2 linked regions of the Sphaerotilus montanus genome follow. The protein of the gene in region 1 binds, or shares a complex with, the protein of each later gene. Links are inferred from orthologs where the notes say so. Each region holds a gene or a part of one and is shown in the gene's direction. Other genes may lie near its edges.

Region 1 (5,096 bases):
GAGAACTTTACCCCCAAGAAAGGGCTGATATGTACGCGGTCATAAAAACCGGTGGCAAGCAATACAAGGTTGCAGCCGGCGAAAAAATCAAAGTAGAACAGATCACTGCGGACGTTGGCCAAGAGATCGTGATCGACCAGGTGCTCGCCGTTGGAAGCGGTGCAGAACTCCGGGTTGGCGCTCCCTTGGTTGATGGCGCAACGGTGACGGCCACCGTGCTGTCGCATGGTCGGCACGACAAGGTCCGCATCTTCAAGATGCGCCGTCGCAAGCACTACCAGAAGCGCCAGGGCCACCGCCAGAACTACACCGAGCTGCAAATCAGCGCGGTGCTCGGCTGAGCCGTCGCCTCTCCCATCCAGCACATCCTCAGAGGATCTGAACCATGGCACAGAAAAAAGGCGGCGGTTCCACACGGAACGGCCGCGACTCCCAACCGAAGATGCTCGGCGTCAAGGCCTACGGCGGCCAGGTCGTCAGCGCCGGCTCCATCATCGTGCGCCAGCGCGGCACCCGTTTCCATGCTGGCAGCAATGTCGGCATGGGCCGTGACCACACGCTGTTCGCGCTGGTCGATGGCACCATCTCGTTTGCCACCAAGGGCGCCGAGAACCGCAAGACCGTGATCGTCACGCCGGTCTGATCGACCCGCGACGCTTGCGCGCATGAAGCCCCGGCAAGCCGGGGCTTTTTTGCTTTGAAATGATCCGATGCGCCTGGACGCTGGAGTACAAGCATGAAATTTGTCGATGAAGTCACCATCGATGTGGCCGCCGGCAACGGTGGCTCCGGCTGCGCCAGCTTCCGGCGCGAGAAGTTCATTCCGTTCGGCGGCCCGGACGGCGGCAACGGCGGCCGTGGCGGCCATGTGTTCGTCGTGGGCGACCGCAACCTGAACACGCTGATCGACTTCCGCTACATCCGCCGCTACGAAGCCCGCAACGGGGAAGCTGGCCGGGGCTCCGACCAGTTCGGCGCTGCGGGTGCGGACATCGTCCTGCGCGTGCCCGTCGGCACCATCATCCGCGATGGCGAGACGGAAGAGGTCATTGCCGAGCTGCTCACGCACGGCGAGGAGATCATCCTGGCCAAGGGCGGGGATGGCGGCTTCGGCAACCTGCACTACAAGACCAGCACCAACCGTGCGCCGCGCCAGAAGACGGTCGGCTGGCCCGGCGAGATCAAGAATCTGAAGCTCGAATTGCGCGTGCTGGCCGACGTCGGCCTGCTCGGCATGCCCAACGCGGGCAAGTCCACGCTGATCACCGCGATCTCGAACGCGCGCCCGAAGATCGCCGACTACCCGTTCACGACGCTGCACCCCAACCTGGGCGTGGTGCGCGTCGGCCCGAGCCAGAGCTTCGTGGTCGCCGACGTGCCGGGCCTGATCGAGGGCGCCTCCGAAGGTGCCGGCCTGGGCCATTACTTCCTGCGCCACCTGCAGCGCACCCGCGTGCTGCTGCACATGGTGGACGCGGTGCCCTTCGACGAGGGTGTCGATCCGGTCGCGCAGATCCGCGCGATCGCCAAGGAGCTGAAGAAGTACGACAAGGCGCTCTACGAGAAGCCGCGCTGGCTCGTGCTCAACAAGCTCGACATGATCCCGGACCCCGCGGAGCGCAAGGCCCGCGTGAAGGACATCGTGCGCCGCCTGCGCTGGAAGGCGCCGGTGTTCGAGATCTCGGCGCTGACCCGCGAGGGCTGCGAGCCCCTCGTCCGCGCGCTCTACCAGCACGTGGCCGCCCTCAATGCGCCCCCGATCGAGGTGCCCGACGTGCGCTTCGTCGAGACTGACAACGAAGCCACGCCGCCCGATCCGACCGATCCGCGCTTCCGCTGAGCACACGCCACGTTTCCCTATTCGCGAGGTCGCCATGAGTGAGGTTCTGCTGAACGCCCGCCGCATTGTCGTCAAGGTCGGCTCCAGCCTGGTCACCAACGAGGGCCGCGGCCTGGACGCCGAGGCCATCCACGCCTGGTGCGTGCAGCTCGCGGCGCTGGTCCGCCAGGGCCGCGAGGTGGTGATGGTGTCGTCCGGTGCCATCGCCGAGGGCATGAAGCGCCTGGGCTGGGCAACCCGGCCGAAGGAGCTGCACGAGTTGCAGGCCGCCGCCGCCGTCGGACAGATGGGGCTGGCGCAGATCTACGAGACGTCCTTGCGCGAACAGGGCCTCGGCAGCGCACAGGTGCTGCTCACGCACGCCGATCTGGCCGACCGCGAGCGTTACCTGAACGCGCGCTCGACGCTGCTGACGCTGCTCGGGCTGGGCGTGGTGCCGGTCATCAACGAGAACGACACGGTCGTCACCGACGAGATCAAGGTCGGCGACAACGACACGCTGGGTGCGCTCGTGGCCAACCTCGTCGACGCCGATGCGCTGGTCATCCTGACCGACCAGAAGGGCCTGTACTCGGCCGATCCGCGCAAGGATCCGGACGCGAAGTTCATCCATGAAGCGGTGGCGGGCACGCCGGAGCTGGAGCAGATGGCCGGTGGCGCCGGCTCCAGCATCGGCAAGGGCGGGATGATCACCAAGATCCTGGCGGCGAAGCGGGCGGCCGGCAGTGGCGCGTCCACCGTGATCGCCTGGGGCCGCGAGCCGGACGCGCTGCTGCGGCTGGTGGCGGGCGAGTCCATCGGCACGCTGCTGGTGGCGACGACGCCGAAGGTCGCGGCGCGCAAGCAGTGGATGGCCGACCACCTGCAGCTCAAGGGCGCAGTGGTGGTGGACGACGGCGCCGCGCTCAAGCTGCGCGACGAGGGCAAGAGCCTGCTGCCGATCGGCGTGGTGGAAGTGCAGGGCGATTTTTCCCGTGGGGACGTGATCGCGGTGCGCACGCAGGCGGGTGTCGAGATCGCCCGGGGCTTGGCGAACTACGCCTGCAGCGAGACCCGGCTCATCGCGCGCAAGCCGTCGTCGCAGATCGAAGGATTGCTGGGCTACGCCAACGAGGCGGAGTTGATCCATCGGGACAATCTGGTGCTGTTGGCCTGAAATGTGAAAATCTCACCCCTGTTTGTGGGTTCCGGTTGGTGACTTGATCAGTTTGTACCGAGTGGTACCCATGAACAGGGGTGGTACGAAGCGTGCCGCTGCCTAGACTCCGTTTGCAAGATTGGCCGATGGCTGGTCTAGATCACATTCAGGAGTAATCATGAACAATCTCGGATTCAAGAACATTTCGGTGCTGGCGGCGGCTGTATTCGCACTGGGTGCGTCGGTGGCGCAGGCCCAGTCCATCCCCCTCAACGATGCCTCTTTCGAGAACGTCGATCTGCATGCAGCCTGGGGTGACTCGACGGGTGGCGCTTCGACCGCACCGTTGGGCGGCTTCCTTGGCAGTCAATACGCGGCGCTCGACGCAGGCGAATCGATCTACCAGAGCTTCACGGCTGCGGTCGGTGGTCTCTACAACGTCAATTTCTGGGCAACCGGTGATGGCCGTTCGCGCATCTTCAACTCGTTGGACCTGAATACCGCGCTGGGGACCTCGGGCGACCCGATGACCAGCTGGGGCACCGCCTGGACGGCTGCGACGTATTCCTTCACCGCGATCGCCGGCGAGTCCTACCACCTGTATTTCTCGGGCAAGGGTTCGCCGTTCGGTGTGGATGCTGTCAGCGTGGCTGCCGCCGTGCCGGAACCCGAGTCCTACGCGATGATGCTCGCCGGTCTGAGCGCGCTGGGCTTCATGGCCCGTCGCCGCAAGCAGTCGCAGGCCTGAGCTGCGTCGACCTGGCGGCTGCAGTCGCCATGAAAAAAAGCGCCTCGACCGCTATTCCCCCCAACCTTCAATGCATAGTTAGGGGCGTTTAGCTCCGGGAAGCCCTCTAAGCCCCTCTTGCAGGGGCTTTTTCTTGCCTTGATTTCAATAAAGCTATTCCCTAAAAATACATATGATGTAAGATGAATCGAACGATGCAGCGCTGTCTTTGGCTGTTCCGAGTAGCCGTCTTTCATTGAAAGACGAGTAGCAGGTGGGAGTCCGGGGGAGGGGCGTATGGGGCGGCGGTCTGTGGATAACTCGACTCTGGAGCGCTGGCGGGCGCTCGATGCCCTGTTGGTGCTGGCGGCGCTAGGGTGTTATGCGAAGGCCGACAGCACTTTCGAGCCTCTGACCGCGCACGGCACTCAGCGCTATCACGTCAACGTCGATGGACAGGATTTCGAATTGCTGCTTCGCGGCCCCAAGTTCTTCGACACCCGGCTTCAGCGCGGCGGAGGCGGTGCCGTGGACTTGGTCATGCATGTGCGCCAGGTCGATTTCAAAGGCGCGACGGACCTGTTGCGCCGCCTGGCTGTCTAGGTCCGCCATGTTCGTGACCGTCAAAGCCCGTATCCACACCGACGCCACAGGGGTCTACACCGAACTGCCTGCGCTGCTGACCCCGGCCGGGGTGCTGGAGCCTTTGCTCGACTATTGCCTGTACCGCAGCCACGACCGCAGCCTGGCGTGGATGTCGAAAGTGACCCGCTCGGTGCGGATGTTCCTCGAATACCTGCAATCCAACCCCGCCGAACGCGACACCTACCGCCTGTTCCAGAACTTCGCCCAGCGGCTCTACACAGGCACCTTTGACCGCGTGACCGGCCTCGACCCCAGCGGCTTGTGCTGGGCGCCGCGCTCGCCGCAGGACGCATCGCACATCGTCACCCACCTGACCGACTTCTTCGACTGGCTCGGCGAGACGCGTCCCGAGGCCGCCCAGGTGAACCCGCGCTATGCGGGCGGCGCCTTCGACCGGCAGACCGACGAGGTCGCCTACCAGTTCCGGCGCAGCAAGGCCTTCCTCGGGCACACCTGGGCGGCGAACGCGTCCCCTGCCGAAACCGGGCACCGTGTCCGGGGCCAGCGCCTGCCGAAGGTCGACAAAGGCGAGCCACCGGCCTTCCCGGAGGTGCGCTTCGAGGAACTGCTCGCCAGGGGATTCAGCACGGCCGGACGCCAGGACTACCGCGGCATGCTCATCACGCTGCTGCTGCACGGAGCCGGCTTCCGCGAGTCGGAGCCCTTGCACCTCTACGTTTCGGACGTGTTCCCGGACCCGGCCAACCCGCGCCAGGCCAAGGTGCTCATCCACCACCCGAGCCACG
Region 2 (7,542 bases), 2.6 Mb from region 1 along the record:
GCCACGACTGGCAGATCGCCGTCGACATCGCCCGCCGGCTGGAGACGCGCCTGCCCGAACGGCTGAACGGTCAAACCGGCCAGACCACCCTCTTCCCCTACGACAGCGCCGAATCGGTGTGGAACGAACACCGCGAATCCACCCGCGGCCGCGACCTCGACATCACCGGCCTGAGCTTCGACCTGATCGAACGCCAGGGTCCGCAGCAGTGGCCGATGCCCGAAGGTGCGGCGACCGGCAAGGCGCGCCTGTACGAAGACGGCGTCTTCCCGACCGAGGATGGCCGCGCCCGCTTCAGCGCCGCCGAGTTCCGCCCGGTGGCCGAGCCGCGCGATGCCCGCTACCCGTTCTCGCTGACCACCGGCCGCCTGCGCGACCAGTGGCACGGCATGAGCCGCACCGGCACGCTCGGCCGCCTGTTCGGCCACATCGCGGAACCCGTGGTCGAGATGCACCCGACCGACGTGGCGCGGCGTGGCCTGCAGGACGGCGCGCTGGTCGAGGTCCGCTCGCGGCGCGGCAGTCTGGTGCTGCCGATCCAGAGCACCGACAAGGTCGCGCCGACGCAGGTCGCGATCCCGATGCACTGGGGCGAGGAAGTGCTCGGCGGCACCGACGACAAGGGGGTCGCGCGCCTGGGCATCAACGGCGTGACGCTGCCGACGTACTGCCCGACGTCGAAGCAGCCCGAGCTGAAACACGCCGCCGTGCGCATCGAGGCGGTGAAGCTGCCATGGCGGATGCTGGGGCTGGCGTGGCTGCCGCAAGCAGAAGCCTTGAAGGCCCGCGAGGCGCTCAAGGCGCTGATGCCGCAGTTCGGCTACGCGATGGTGCTGCCCTTCGGTCGCGAGCCGCACGCCGACGGGCTGGCCGGGCTGGTCTGGCGCGCGGCCGCCGCGGCGCCGATGCAGGAAGCGCTGGTCAAGCAGATCGAGGCGCTGCTCGGCCTGTCCGGCCGCGACACACTGGTCTACCACGACCGCCAGCGCGGCCAGTACCGCGCCGTGCTCATGCAGAACGTGAGCGTCGACCGGCTGCTGCGCGGCGTGCTGCTGGCGGGCGACACGCGGGCGGAGTCGTGGATCAAGACGCTGCTGCAGGACGAGTTGCCGGCGCAGTCCTATGGCCGCGCGCTGCTCGCCGGCAGCCCGACCGCGCCCGTGCCGGTGCAGGACAAGGGCCCGCAGGTCTGCACCTGCTTCAACGTCACCGAGCCGCAGATCGTGCAGGTGCTCGGGCGTTGCAGCGGTAGCGTAGAGGAGCGCATGGCGCAGTTGCAGGGTGAGCTGAAATGCGGCACCAACTGCGGCTCCTGCCTGCCGGTGCTGCGGGGTCTGGCCAAGGCGTCGGCGGGCACGGCCACCGCCTTGTGAAGCGGGGGCCATGGCGAGGGCGTCGGTTACAGTGACCGCCTCCCACCATGGCCTTCCAGTTCCTCCAGCGCCTGACCGGCCGCGACCGCACCCGCACTGCCAACCGGCAGCTGGGCGGCGTGCTGGCCTTCGTCGCCGGAGCGGTCAATGCGGGCGGCTTTCTGGCCGTGGCCCGCTACACCTCGCACATGAGCGGGATCATCTCCGGCATCGCCGACGACCTCGCGCTGGGCAGCATCGGGCTAGCGCTGGCGGGGCTGGTGGCCCTGGGCGCCTTCGTCTCGGGCGCCGCCTGCACCTCCCTGCTGATCAACTGGGGCCGCCACCGCCAGCTCCAGGGCAAGTACGCGCTGGCGCTGCTGCTGGAGGCCGGCCTGCTGCTGCTGTTCGGCCTGCTCGGCGCCAACCTGCACGACTTCAAGGCCCTGCTGGTGCCGACCACGGTGCTGCTGCTGTGTTTCATCATGGGCCTGCAGAACGCCATCATCACCAAGATCTCGAACGCCGAGATCCGCACCACGCACATGACCGGCGTGGTCACCGACCTGGGCATCGAGCTGGGCCGCCTGCTCTACTGGAACGGCCAGCGCGACGCGGACGATCCGATGTACGTGCGCGCCAACCGCGACAAGCTGTGGATCCATGCGACCGTGCTGGCGCTGTTCTTCAGCGGCGGCATCGTCGGTGCGCTGGCCTTCCGGTCGCTGGGCTTCTCGGCGACGATTCCGCTGGCAGCACTGCTGGCGGTGATGGCCCTGCCAGCGCTGGCCAGGGACCTGCACCGCATCGCCCCGGCCCGTTTCCCTCCTTGAACCCCATGCCCGACACCCCCGAACCCACCGGTGAAACCGCGGACGACCACGTCCGTCCCTACGTCTACCAGGACCAGGCGCGCACCGTCCGCGCCCTGCACTTCTCGCTCAGCGAGATCCAGAGCCGCATGCGCATGGACGACCCCGACGGGCTGGACCTGGCCTACACGCAGCGCATGATGGGCTTCCTGCTGTGGCAGCCGCGGCCCGCCAGCATCGCGCTGATCGGCCTGGGTGGCGGCTCGCTGGTGAAGTTCTGCCACCGGCACCTGCCGGACAGCACGCTGCAGGTCGCCGAGATCAACCCGCACGTGATCGCGCTGCGCGGCGACTTCGGCATTCCGCCGGACAGCGCGCGCCTGCGGGTGGTCTGCCAGGACGGCGCGGTGCTGGTGCGCGATCCGCCGCAGCGTTTCGACGTGCTGCTGGTGGACGGCTTCGACTGGGAAGGCCTGCCCGACGCGCTGTGTTCGCAGGCGTTCTACGACGACTGTGCGCAGGCCCTGACCGACACCGGCTGGCTGGTGGCGAACCTGCCCAGCGGCGCCAGCCAGCCGCTGTTCGCCGTGCATGTGGCGCGCATCCGGCAGACCTTCGGCGCGGACGCGGTGCTGGTGGTCGGCGACGGGGAGCGGGGCACGAACAGCGTGGTGCTGGCCTGCCGCGACGCGCAGGCACTGCGGCGGCGCGACATCACCACGCGCGGCCCCGCGGGCTTCGATGCCGCCGCCTGGCGCGCGCTGCAGCCCGCCATGGCCGCGGTGCGGCGCGCACTGCTGCAGCAACAGGCCGACACGGGCACCGCTTGAAGCCGACGACGACAATCCCCCCATGACCATCGCCCCCTATCTCAAGACCATCGGCCGCGGCAAGGACGGTGCCCGCTCGCTGGACCACGCCCAGGCGCTCGACCTGATGACCCGCATCCTCGATGGCCGTGTCAGCGACCTCGAACTCGGCGGCTTCGCGCTGGCGATGCGCATCAAGGGCGAATCGGCGGACGAACTCGCGGCCTTTGTCGAGGCCGCCATGGTGCACACGCTGCCGCTGGTGGCGCCCTCGCCCGCCGTGCTGCTGCCGTCCTACAACGGCGCGCGCAAGCTGCCGAACTTCACGCCGCTGCTGGCGCTGCTGCTGGCGCGCGAAGGGGTGCCGGTGCTGGTCCACGGCCCGATCGACGACCCCGGTCGCGTCACCAGCGCGGCGATCTTCACCGCGCTCGGCCTGCCGCCCGCCGCCGACGCTGCCCAGGCCGCGGCGCAATGGGCGCGCGGCGAGCCGGTGTTCATGTCGCTCGAAACGCTGAACCGGCCGCTGGCGCAGTTGCTGGCGCTGCGCCGCGTGCTCGGCCTGCGCAACAGCGGGCACACCATCGCCAAGCTGCTGCCGGCCCTTCCCGGCGCGCTGCGGGTGGTCAACCACACCCACCCGGAGTACGCGGTGAGCCTGTCGCAGTACCTGCGCGACAGCGGCGCCGACGCGGTGCTGATGCGCGGCACCGAAGGCGAGCCGGTGGCCGATGCCCGCCGGCAGCCGCGGCTGGATGTCTACCGGGCGGGCGTGCTGGACACCACGCTGTCGGTGGCGCCACAGGAAGGCGTGCTGGTGGAACTGCCGGCATTGCCCGCCACCATCGATGCCGACACCACCGCAGCGCACATCCACGCGGTGCTGGACGGTCAGATCCCGCTGCCGACCTCGATCGCCCGCCAGGTGCAGTGCCTGCGCGACGCGCTGCCGCGTTGAAGCGTCAGCGCACTGGCCGGGGGAGCGGATGCACGTTGCTCGTCGGCCGCTCGGCGCGCAGGTCGTAGCTCTCGGCCCCGGACTCGCGCAGGATGCGGCCGTCCTTGACGATGATCACGTCGGTGCCGGTGAGGAAGGCCATCTGCCGCGAGATCTCGGCGGACCGCTTCAGCGCCGCGTAGGCGCCCAGCACCTCGGGTGCAATGTAGGTCTGCTGGGTCAGGGAACCGTTCTTCATGCGCCGCTCCAGTCCACCAGTTTCGGGACAGGTCCCGCGTTGTCGAAATGCACCCAGAGGTCCACGAGGTCCTTGTAGACGGCGTGGAAGTTGTGCAGGCCGGTGTCATAACGGCGCTGCACCACATCGCTCGCCATGCGCAGGCCACCCTGGCGCGCACGCTCGTTGACCCGGTGCTGCGCCACCTCCCACGACGGCAGCGACAGGAACACCATCTGCACCACATACCCCTTGGCGCGCCAGTCGGGGATCAGGCTGGCGTAGTCCCGGCTGCGCAGCGAGGTCTCGAAGCCGAAGGTCTCGCGCAGCCGCAGCATGTCCTGGATCGTCATCTGCATCAGCTTGCTGGCCCGCTGGGCCATGCGCTCCGGCGCGAAGGGCGACAGGCCCTGGGCGATCAGATCGGCGTCGATGAAGTTCCGGCAGGCCGCCTCCTGCGGCAGATATTCCTTGGCAAACGTGGTCTTTCCTGCGCCCGGCGGGCCGGCAATGATGTGGATGCGGGGCATGTCCAGTTCGCTCCAGGAGGCGGTGCAATCGAAAGAATTTCAAATCATTATGTAACTCGCCGTGACATTTTTCTCTTGATATTCTGAAGAGGAACTGATGGGTGGACGAAAAAAAGCCCCGCTCGCATGAGCGGGGCGGCGGTCCGGAATCACCATCCGGAGGCAGCAGATTCCGAAGATCCGGCAGGTCAGCCCGTGACCAGGTCCTTGATCTGCATCAGCGCGGCCGGGTCTTCCATCGTCGTCAGGTCACCCGCATCGCGGCCTTCGCAGACGGCCTGGATCGCGCGGCGCAGCACCTTGCCCGAGCGGGTCTTGGGCAGCGTGGTCACGAAGCGCACCGAGGCCGGACGCGCCACGGCGCCGAGCTGGTTGTCCACGACCTTCATGTCTCGGCTTCCAGCGCCTTGGCATCGGCCACATTCGTGATCTTGCTCGGGTCCTTCAGCACGGCAAACGCCACCGCGACCTGGCCCTTGAGCTGGTCGGCCACGCCCACCACGGCCACTTCGGCGACGTTGGCGTGGCTGGAGATGCTTTCCTCGATCTCGCGGGTGCCCAGGCGGTGGCCGGCGACGTTGATCACGTCATCGGTACGGCCCAGGATGAAGAAGTAGCCGTCGGCGTCCTTCACGCCCCAGTCGAAGGTGGAGTACATCACCTTGTTGTGGATGCTGGTCCAGTAGGTGCTGACGTAGCGCTTGTCGTCGCCCCAGACGGTCTGCAGGCAGCCGGGGGGCAGCGGGCCGTTGACGGCGATCACGCCCTTCTTGTTCGGCTCGGTGATCTCCTCGCCGGTGGTCTCGTCGATCAGCTGGACGTCGTAGCCGTAGACCGCCTTGCCCGGCGAGCCGAACTTGGTCGGTGCCGGCTCGACGCCGTTGCAGATCGCCATGATCGGCCAGCCGGTCTCGGTCTGCCAGTAGTTGTCGATGATGGGCTTGTTCAGCGCGCCGCCGATCCAGGTCGCCGTCGGCTCGTCGAGCGGCTCGCCAGCCAGGAACAGCGCCTTCAGACTGCTCAGGTCGTACTTGGTCAGGTAGGCCGGATCCTGCTTCTTCAGCACGCGCGCGGCGGTCGGGGCCGAGAACATCACGGTGACCTTGTACTTCTCGACCAGGCTCCACCAGATGCCGGCGTCCGGGCGGGTCGGCAGGCCCTCGTACATGATCGTGGCCATGCCGTTGATCAGCGGGCCGTAGATGATGTAGCTGTGGCCGACGACCCAGCCGATGTCAGACGTGCTGAAGTACGTCTCGCCGGGGTTGCCCATGTAGATGTGCTTCATCGACGCGGCCAGCGCCACCGTGTAGCCAGCGGTGTCACGCTGCACGCCCTTGGGCTTGCCGGTCGTGCCCGAGGTGTAGAGGATGTAGGACGGATGGGTGGACTCGACCCAGACGCACGGCACGACGGTGTCCATCTGCAGGGCGCGCTGTTCGGCGTAGTCGACGTCACGGCCATCGACCTTGGCGTAGTCGGCCAGACCGCGGTTGACCATCAGCACCTTGGCCGGCTTGTGGGCCGAGAGGTTGATCGCCTCGTCGAGCAGGTGCTTGTAGGGCACCGACTTGCCACCACGCATCCCGGCGTCGGCGCTGACGATGACGGTGGGCTGGGCGTCGTCGATGCGGCTGGCCAGCGAGTGGCTGGCGAAGCCGCCGAACACCACCGAGTGGATCGCGCCGATGCGCACGCAGGCCAGCATCGCGAACGCGGCCTCGGCAATCATCGGCATGTAGATCAGCACGCGGTCGCCCTTCTTGACGCCGAGCGACTGGTAGATCGCGGCCATGCGCTGCACTTCGGCGTGCAGTTCGCGGTAGCTGTAGGCCTTCTCGGTGTTCGTCTCGGTCGAGACGAAGATCAGCGCGTTCTGGTCGGCGCGGGCCGCGAGGTGGCGGTCGACGGCGTTGTGGCAGAGGTTGGTCTCGCCGCCGGCGAACCACTTGGCGAACGGGGGGTTGGTGTAGTCGCAGACCTGGTCGAAGGGCTTGTGCCAGTCGATCAGTTGCGCCTGCTCGCCCCAGAAGCCCTCGCGGTCTTCAATGGAGCGGCGGTGGAATTCGGCGTAGTTGGTGCTCATGGAACGGTCTCCTCTGACCCCGCCGACCGAGCGCGGCGAGTATAGCTTTTCATTTCACCCGGAGCGGCTGACGCTGTCCTGTCTCGGACAGTCGCCAGCCGGGTGTTGCCGCACATCGCAGGGTGCGGCAGACGCTCAGGACAGGGCCGCGACGACCTCGGCCGGCGCCTGCACCAGCTCGATCAGCACCCCTTCACCCCCGATCGGGAACTCGTCGTTCGCCTTCGGGTGGATGAAGCAGATGTCGAACCCGGCCGCGCCCTTGCGGATGCCGCCCGGCGCGAAACGCACGCCGTTGGCCGTCATCCACTCGACCGCCTTGGCCAGGTCATCCACCCACAGGCCGACATGGTTCAGCGGCGTGGCGTGCACGGCCGGCTTCTTGTCGATGTCCAGCGGCTGCATCAGGTCAACTTCGACCGCGGTCGGGCCGCTGCCGAGGGCGCAGATGTCCTCGTCCACGTTCTCGCGTTCGCTGACGAAGGTGCTCTTGACTTGCAGGCCGAAGATGTCGACCCACAGCGACTTGAGCCGCTGCTTGTCGGTGCCGCCGATGGCGATCTGCTGGATGCCGAGGATCTTGAATGGCTTGGGTGTGCTCATGGTGTTCCCCGTGCTGTCACTCGAACCGCAGGATCGGCTGGTCCACGCTCAGGCTCTCGCCCTTCTTCGCGAGGATCTCGGCGACGACGCAATCCTGCACGGCGACGAGGATGTTCTCCATCTTCATCGCCTCGATGACCGCGAGCTTCTCACCGGCCTGCACCTTCTGCCCGAC

What was found. Proteins that work in one complex are often made in the same cells at the same time.
Region 2: the proteins of obgE (region 1) and ybiB are in contact, whole or in part, in a crystal structure (PDB 8BFT), measured with the Escherichia coli proteins. The link is inferred for Sphaerotilus montanus from one-to-one orthologs.

The regions. Positions count from the first base shown.
Region 1 is NZ_JACCFH010000001.1:565,589-570,684, reverse strand. Bases 1-2,788 are described here. They hold obgE (GTPase ObgE), read left to right. Parts: upstream 1-736; coding sequence 737-1,840; downstream 1,841-2,788. Other genes in these bases: proB (glutamate 5-kinase), read left to right, coding at 1,875-2,788; rpmA (50S ribosomal protein L27), read left to right, coding at 386-643; rplU (50S ribosomal protein L21), read left to right, coding at 30-341. Also shown: more of proB, read left to right, coding at 2,789-2,996; BDD16_RS02375 (PEP-CTERM sorting domain-containing protein), read left to right, coding at 3,157-3,726; BDD16_RS02370 (hypothetical protein), read left to right, coding at 4,018-4,308; gamma-mobile-trio recombinase GmtY, read left to right, coding at 4,316-5,096. UniProt on the Escherichia coli protein: An essential GTPase which binds GTP, GDP and possibly (p)ppGpp with moderate affinity, with high nucleotide exchange rates and a fairly low GTP hydrolysis rate.
Region 2 is NZ_JACCFH010000001.1:3,153,091-3,160,632, reverse strand. Bases 2,204-4,973 are described here. They hold ybiB (DNA-binding protein YbiB), read left to right. Parts: upstream 2,204-3,016; coding sequence 3,017-3,931; downstream 3,932-4,973. Other genes in these bases: BDD16_RS14440 (ATPase), read right to left, coding at 4,166-4,678; BDD16_RS14445 (hypothetical protein), read right to left, coding at 3,936-4,169; BDD16_RS14455 (fused MFS/spermidine synthase), read left to right, coding at 2,204-2,994. In the rest of the region: BDD16_RS14465 (nitrate reductase), read left to right, coding at 1-1,373; BDD16_RS14460 (YoaK family protein), read left to right, coding at 1,421-2,185; more of BDD16_RS14455, read left to right, coding at 2,191-2,203; BDD16_RS14430 (VOC family protein), read right to left, coding at 6,900-7,367; BDD16_RS14425 (acetyl-CoA carboxylase biotin carboxylase subunit), read right to left, coding at 7,384-7,542.